Linked DNA regions of Anatilimnocola aggregata. Each later gene encodes a partner of the first gene's protein in a complex. Links are inferred from orthologs where the notes say so. Each region holds a gene or a part of one and is shown in the gene's direction. Other genes may lie near its edges.

What was found. Proteins that work in one complex are often made in the same cells at the same time.
Region 2: the proteins of carB (region 1) and carA are in contact, whole or in part, in a solved structure (PDB 1KEE), measured with the Escherichia coli proteins. The link is inferred for Anatilimnocola aggregata from one-to-one orthologs.

The regions. Positions count from the first base shown.
Region 1 is NZ_CP036274.1:7,557,119-7,561,162, forward strand. What follows is about bases 15-3,894. They hold carB (carbamoyl-phosphate synthase large subunit), read left to right. Parts: upstream 15-403; coding sequence 404-3,694; downstream 3,695-3,894. Other genes in these bases: ETAA8_RS28735 (hypothetical protein), read right to left, coding at 15-121; ETAA8_RS28745 (hypothetical protein), read right to left, coding at 3,740-3,894. In the rest of the region: more of ETAA8_RS28735, read right to left, coding at 1-14; more of ETAA8_RS28745, read right to left, coding at 3,895-4,044. UniProt on the Escherichia coli protein: Large subunit of the glutamine-dependent carbamoyl phosphate synthetase (CPSase).
Region 2 is NZ_CP036274.1:4,235,723-4,238,791, forward strand. The notes cover bases 4-2,908. They hold carA (glutamine-hydrolyzing carbamoyl-phosphate synthase small subunit), read left to right. Parts: upstream 4-834; coding sequence 835-1,983; downstream 1,984-2,908. Other genes in these bases: ETAA8_RS16060 (aminotransferase class I/II-fold pyridoxal phosphate-dependent enzyme), read left to right, coding at 4-416; ETAA8_RS16070 (thioredoxin family protein), read right to left, coding at 2,178-2,825. Outside these bases: more of ETAA8_RS16060, read left to right, coding at 1-3; ETAA8_RS34690 (hypothetical protein), read left to right, coding at 3,039-3,069. UniProt on the Escherichia coli protein: Small subunit of the glutamine-dependent carbamoyl phosphate synthetase (CPSase).

The DNA.
Region 1 (4,044 bases):
CTTCCAACTGCTGGATTCTTGCGAAGGCCTCGTCAAGCCGCGTTTGCAGGACGAGCAGCTCTTGTTGAATTTCAGGTTGATTTCCGGAAGATGCGGGAATTGACGTGGGTTGAGCAATCATCTTCGCTGATCCGTCCTAAGTCGTTTCGCGTACTCACTATTTCATCATATCTCACGCAAACGTGTGTGTCGCCGCTCGCATGCGACTTAACATCTTCGTCAACTGTCGCATCCTGCCCCTTGAACGCTAGCGGCGAACCGTGTTACCTTCGAGAGATTTTACACGCCACTCGGTTTTGCGCTGAGGCTGCGCGCACGCAATTGGTGCGAGGCGGTCCTCAAGGGTGGTTAGCCAGAGCCTGTCTGCTGTCCGCGTTCTCGTTTTCCAAGGATTGATCTGCCCGTGCCAAAGCGAACTGACCTCAAGAAGATTTTGCTGATTGGCTCCGGTCCCATTGTGATCGGCCAGGCTTGCGAGTTTGACTATTCGGGTACGCAAGCTTGCAAAGCGCTGCGCGAAGAGGGGTACGAAGTGGTGCTGGTGAACAGCAACCCGGCCACGATCATGACCGATCCGGAAATGGCTGACCGGACCTACATCGAACCGCTGACGTGGGAGATCGTCGAAAAGATCATCGAAAAAGAGCGTCCTTGCGCGATCCTGCCTACACTTGGCGGCCAAACGGGCCTCAACCTCGCGATGGATCTGGCCAAGCACGGCGTGCTCGCGAAGTACAACTGCGAAATGATCGGCGCACGCCCCGATGTCATCGCCAAGGCCGAAGAACGCGAGCTGTTCAAGCAGGCGATGCACAAGATTGGCCTCTCGGTTTGCAAGGGTGAAACCGTCAAGACTGTCGAACACGCCCGCAAGGTGCTCGAGATGGTCGGTCTCCCCGCCATCGTCCGCCCTAGCTTTACGATGGGTGGCAGCGGTTCGGGCATCGCCTACAACCGCGAAGAATTCGACCGGATGGTGCGGAACGGCCTCGATTTGTCGCCCGTCACCGAAGTGCTGGTCGAAGAATCAATCATCGGCTGGAAAGAATACGAGATGGAAGTCGTCCGCGACATGGACGACAACGTAGTCATCATCTGCTCGATCGAAAATTTCGATCCGATGGGCGTTCACACCGGCGACTCCATCACCGTCGCTCCCGCTCAAACCCTGAGCGACAAAGAATATCAGCGGATGCGCGATGCGAGCATCGCCGTCATTCGCGAGATCGGCGTCGAAACCGGTGGTTCCAACATTCAATTTGCGATTAATCCGAAAAACGGCCGGATGATCGTCATCGAAATGAACCCGCGCGTCAGTCGCAGCAGCGCGCTGGCCAGCAAGGCGACGGGCTTTCCGATTGCCAAGATTGCCGCGAAACTCGCTGTTGGCTTTCGGCTGCACGAATTGGCCAACGATATCACGCGCAAGACGCTGGCCTGCTTCGAGCCTTCGATCGACTACGTCGTTACCAAGATTCCCCGCTTTGCCTTCGAAAAATTCCCCGAAGCTGATGCGACGCTGATGACGCAAATGAAGAGCGTCGGCGAGACGATGGCCATTGGCCGGACGTTTAAGGAATCCTTCCAGAAAGCGCTGCGTGGACTCGAAGTCGGCGCGTTCGGCTTTGGGTGCGACAACAAGGATCTCTGGGGCACACCGCATCAGCCCTCGGCCGACGACATTCGCGCGAAGCTCGCCGTGCCCAACGCCGATCGAGTCTGGTACTTGCGCTATGCGATCAAGAGCGGAATGTCGCTCGCCGAAATCTTTCAACTCACGTTCATCGATCCTTGGTTTCTCGAGCAGTTGCTCGGCATCGTGCAGATGGAAGATTCGCTGCGCGCGATCGGCGATATCTCGCGCGTCGACGATGCCACGTTCCGCAAAGCCAAGCAATTTGGCTTTTCCGATCGCCAACTATCGACGATGTGGGGAGTGCCCGAAATCGATGTGCGCAGCAATCGCAAAGCGCGCGGGCTGGTTCCCACGTACAAGGCGGTCGATACCTGTGCTGCGGAGTTCGAAGCCTACACTCCTTACTTCTATTCGACCTACGAAGAAGAAGACGAAACGCCGCCGCGCAAGCCGGGCAAGAAGCGGGTCATGATCCTCGGTGGTGGTCCGAACCGCATCGGCCAGGGGATCGAGTTCGACTATTGCTGCTGCCACGCCAGTTTCGCGCTACGAGAATTGGGCATCGAATCGGTGATGGTCAACAGCAACCCCGAAACGGTCAGTACCGATTACGACACCAGCGATCTCCTCTTCTTCGAACCACTCACCACCGAAGACGTGCTGAATATCTTCGACCGGATCGAGCCCGAAGGAGTGATTGTGCAGTTCGGCGGGCAAACACCGCTGAATTTGTCGCGGGCGCTGCACAACGCCGGCGTGCCGATCATTGGTACGAGTGTCGAAACAATCGAAGCAGCTGAGGACCGCGAAAAGTTCGCCAAGATTCTCACCGCGCTCAATCTCAAACAACCGGCCAACGGCATTGCCCGCAACATGAACCAAGCGCGAGCCGAGGCCGAGCGAGTTGGCTTCCCGTGCCTCGTTCGCCCCAGCTTTGTGCTCGGCGGACGGGCGATGGAAATCTGCTACGACCATTCACAGTTCGAACGCTTTGTGGCGGAAGCATTTGTGGTGGCTCAGGGTCAGCCAGTGCTCATCGATCGCTTTTTGGAAGATGCCACCGAAGTCGACGTCGACTGCATTTGCGACGGCGAAAATGTCATCATCGCTGGCATTATGGAACACATCGAAGAAGCCGGCGTCCACTCGGGCGACTCGGCCTGCGCGATTCCTCCCTATAGCTTGCCCGGACCAATCGTTCAGGAGATTCGCGAAGCAACCGCAGCCATGGCCCTGCACTTGAAAGTGATTGGGCTGATGAACGTGCAGTTCGCGGTCAAGAAAGAAGATGGCAAGATGGCCGTCTATGTGCTTGAGGTGAATCCTCGCGCCAGCCGCACGGTGCCGTTTGTTGCCAAGGCCACGGGAATGCCCGTGGCGAAGATCGCGGCCAAGGTGATGACCGGCGTCACATTGCCTGAACTAGGCGTCACGCGCGAGCCGATTCCCTCACACGTCAGCGTGAAGGAGAGCGTCTTTCCGTTCCGCAAGTTCGCTGGCGTCGATATCGTGCTCGGTCCCGAGATGCGCAGCACGGGCGAAGTGATGGGCATTAGCGAGCGGTTCAGCATCGCGTTTGCCAAGGGGCAATTAGCCGCAGGGACGATTTTGCCGACAGAAGGAAAGATCTTCGTCAGTGTCTCGGCTCGGCACAAAGAATCGGTCGTCGAACTTGCCCGCCGCTTGAAGAAGCTGGGGCACGAACTGGTGGCCACCGAAGGAACCGCTCGCCGACTGGAAGAAGCGGGCATTCTGGTGACGCACGTGAAAAAGATTGTCGAAGGGCGGCCAAATCTGCTCGACTATTTGAACGATGGACAAATCAAGCTCGTCATCAACACGCCGAGCGGCAAGGGAGCACGGACCGACGAGGGGCGCATTCGGGCAGCAGCGGTGCAACTTGGCGTCCCGTGCATCACCACCATTCAAGCGGCCGAAGCAGCAGTGAAGGCGATGGAAGCGTTGCGGGAAGAAACGATGGAAGTGCAGGCGCTGCAAGATCGTTTTCCCGCCATCAAACCCACGCCAGTTCTGTTGCCCGTGGAAGCGGGAGAATAGAGTTGTCGACGGCCGACAAGGTGCGCGAGTCAGGTACTGTCGCGCCTACGGCTTGACTTTGGTCTTGCGAAGAATGATATCGCCCTGGCAGCATTCGCAGATTTTCAATTCGTACATGGCGATTGAGCAGATCTCGCACCAGTAGTCGATTTCGAACTTCCCTTCGCCGGTCACTTCGTACAGGCGAATGATCTGGCCCGCGGGTGAGCCGCGAAATTTGCGGACGAGGACTTCCAGGTCCATCTTTCGCAGGCGCTCATCGTTTCGCAAAGCGCGGCCGCGCACGTCTTCCACAATCGGCAGCAGTGTCCCCTCTTTCGTTTCAATGGCCAGCGTGCGTTCAAGCGCCT
Region 2 (3,069 bases), 3.3 Mb from region 1 along the record:
TTCAAATTGCCGCGATCGTGGCGCTGCGGCACACCGATGCAGCCGTTGAGTCGCAATCGCGCTTGTATCAGGCCCGTCGCGATTTGCTGCTGGATGGCCTGCGCAAGCAAGGCTGGCAAGTTCCCACGCCGCGAGCTGGCATGTTTGTTTGGGGTAAATACCCCGAACCGTGGGCGAGCCAGATGAACTCGGTCGAATTCGCGATGTACATGCTCGAGCATGCAAACGTCGCGCTCAGCCCGGGTACGGGTTTTGGAGCTGCTGGCGAAGGTCATTGCCGGATGGCACTCGTCGAAAACGAGAATCGCCTGAAGCAGGCGCTGCGGCAGATGGCCCGTTGCCTGGAACGGGACACCCGCCCGCCATTGGCCGAAAAACCAGCGAATGGCGTCCCTAAAGCGGCCATTGCCACTTAGGGGTAGTTGCGACTGGACGTGAACGACGGTTACTCGGTGCTGATGCCTCGCACCACCGAATCGCGCTGGCTCCTTCTCTGAATGCCAGCAGAGCGGTAAAATTCTTACCGCCGCCCAAGTTTGGCCGAACTGGCTGAAAATCCGTGCGAAGATTTGCCGCTGAGGCAATCTGTGCGGGTGGTGAAGCTACCCAAAGTCGCACACAGTTCGTTCGGCGCAAAAAAAATGGAAGGGCTTCTGTTCGCCGCAACAGAAACCCTTCCGGGAGGCTGTTCGGGCACTGCTCGCGCAGCGACCGAAGACCCACAGCCATTGATTCCGTATCGGGACTTCGCTTCACAAGACTTTAAGCCGCTCGGCTGTCGCGAGACATTCGGGCAGAATCAACGCAGCACATTCAGAGAAGGTTGACTCACGCATGTCGCAACCGGCAAAGCTTGCCTTGGAAGATGGCACGGTTTTCACTGGCGTCGCGTTTGGCGCGATCGGCGAGATCGACGGCGAGGTTTGCTTCAACACCTCGATGACCGGTTATCAGGAGATTTTGACCGATCCCAGCTACCGCGGGCAGATCGTGACGATGACCTACACCGAAATTGGCAACTACGGTGTGAATCGCGAGGATCTGGAAAGTGGGAAACCCCACCTGGCTGGTTTTGTCGTGAAAGAATTTGCCGAGAAGCCGAGCAATTTTCGCGCAGAAGAATCGCTCGACTCCTATCTGAAGAAACACAACATCGTCGGACTCGCTGGCATCGACACGCGGGCGCTCGTCCGCCGCTTGCGCAATCGCGGTGCAATGAAGGGCGTCATCAGCAGTGTCGACTTGAACGACGAGAGCCTGGTACAGAAGGCGAAGACCAGCCCTGGTCTCGTCGGGCGCGATCTCGTTCGCGAAGTGCTCCCCACACAGCCACGTGATTGGAATGAGAAACTGAGCAGTTGGGCTAAGTTGCCCATTGAGCCCAATCCAGCTTTCGACGATCAACGGTTTCACGTTATCGCGCTCGACTATGGCATGAAGTGGAACATTGCCCGCCATCTAACCGACGAAGGCTGCAAGGTCACCATCCTGCCGGGCACGTCGACGGCTGAAGAAGTGCTGGCAAGAAATCCCGATGGCGTCTTCTTGTCGAATGGCCCCGGCGACCCCGAACCATTGCACTACGCGCAGGATTGCATTCGCGGCGTACTGGGCAAAGTGCCGGTCTTTGGTATTTGCTTAGGGCATCAGCTGCTGGGGCTCGCCTGCGGCGCGAAGACATTTAAGCTCAAGTTTGGTCATCGCGGCGCGAATCAACCCGTGCAGAACCTCGATACCAGCAAGATCGAAATTACGTCGCAAAATCACGGCTTTGCGGTCGAGGAAGAATCGCTGCCGACGTGCCTTGAGATCACGCACCGCAACTTGAACGACAACACCGTCGCCGGCCTGCGACACAAAGAAGTCCCCGCCTTCAGCGTACAGTACCACCCCGAGTCGTCTGCCGGCCCACACGACAGCCGCTATCTATTCCGCCAATTCCGCGAATTAATGGCTGCGGCCAAGGGCGTGAGTGCGAGCTAATTTGGGTGCCTCTGGCATTTTGCCAGTGCTTGGCCAGCTCGGATACGTAAGCCGATCGCGGAATGCTGGCCAATCGACCTTCTACCTGAACGCTGCCCTTTGCAAAAAGGCAAGCACTCTGCTTTCCCTGTTAAGCAACCACGCAACTGCCAATCAGCACTGGCAGAATGCCATTGGCACACCAGAATAGACTCTTACTCTGTCTTCTTCCGGCGGTCGCGTTGATAGCGCACCGTGCAGCCAATCGGCACAGTCTCAGTCACTTCGGGAGCTTTGCCGGCGAGTGCGGCACCGACCGCTTCGTGGATGTAGTTACGCTGGGCCTTGGCTTCGTCCGGGTTATCGTCGAGCGCCCCCATGTAGACGATTTTGCGATCCTTGTTCAGGACGAAGAACTCGGGCGTGCGTGTGGCCCCAAAGGCCTTGGCGGTTGACTGGGCGTCGTCATCGTGGACGTAGGCAAACTGAAAGCTCTTTTCCTTGATTTTCTCGGCCATCTTTTCCAGCGAATCCCCTTCGACCTTGTTGGGATTGATGGCAACAATCGCACACTTGCCGTTGGCGGCGAGTTTCTTGTGCAGGGCATTCATCCGATCTTCGACGGCCACCGCGTACTCGCACGTATTGCAGAGAAAGGCCACGATGATGACGTCTTTGTCTTTAAGATCAGCCTGCGAGTGAGTCTTGCCTGAAGGATCTTTCAAGTCCGTCCAGCCTGGGGCGGCATCGCCAATGCTTAAAGTCTTGTTGTATTTTCCCGCCTGGGCAATTGAAATGGCCATCGCGAGCGCGAGGCTGAGGGCCGCGAGTGGGAACACTCGATAGCAAGATTGTTGAAACATTTTTGTCCCCTAAACGCCGTACAGAGTGGTCTGATAAGCGAATTCTAATGACCGGGCTTCGTCGGCTCAACGCGAGCGCGGCATCAACCGAGGCAGATGCAAGTTTAGCATAGACCACGCGATGTTCGCGGTTCGCTTGCTCATCGACCGGAAGAGCGGTATACCTGCGGCTACGGATTTCGAGCGAGATTGGGCAAGCAAAGGACCGGAGTCATGGCAGCCACGGCAGGTTCGGCAGCGGGCA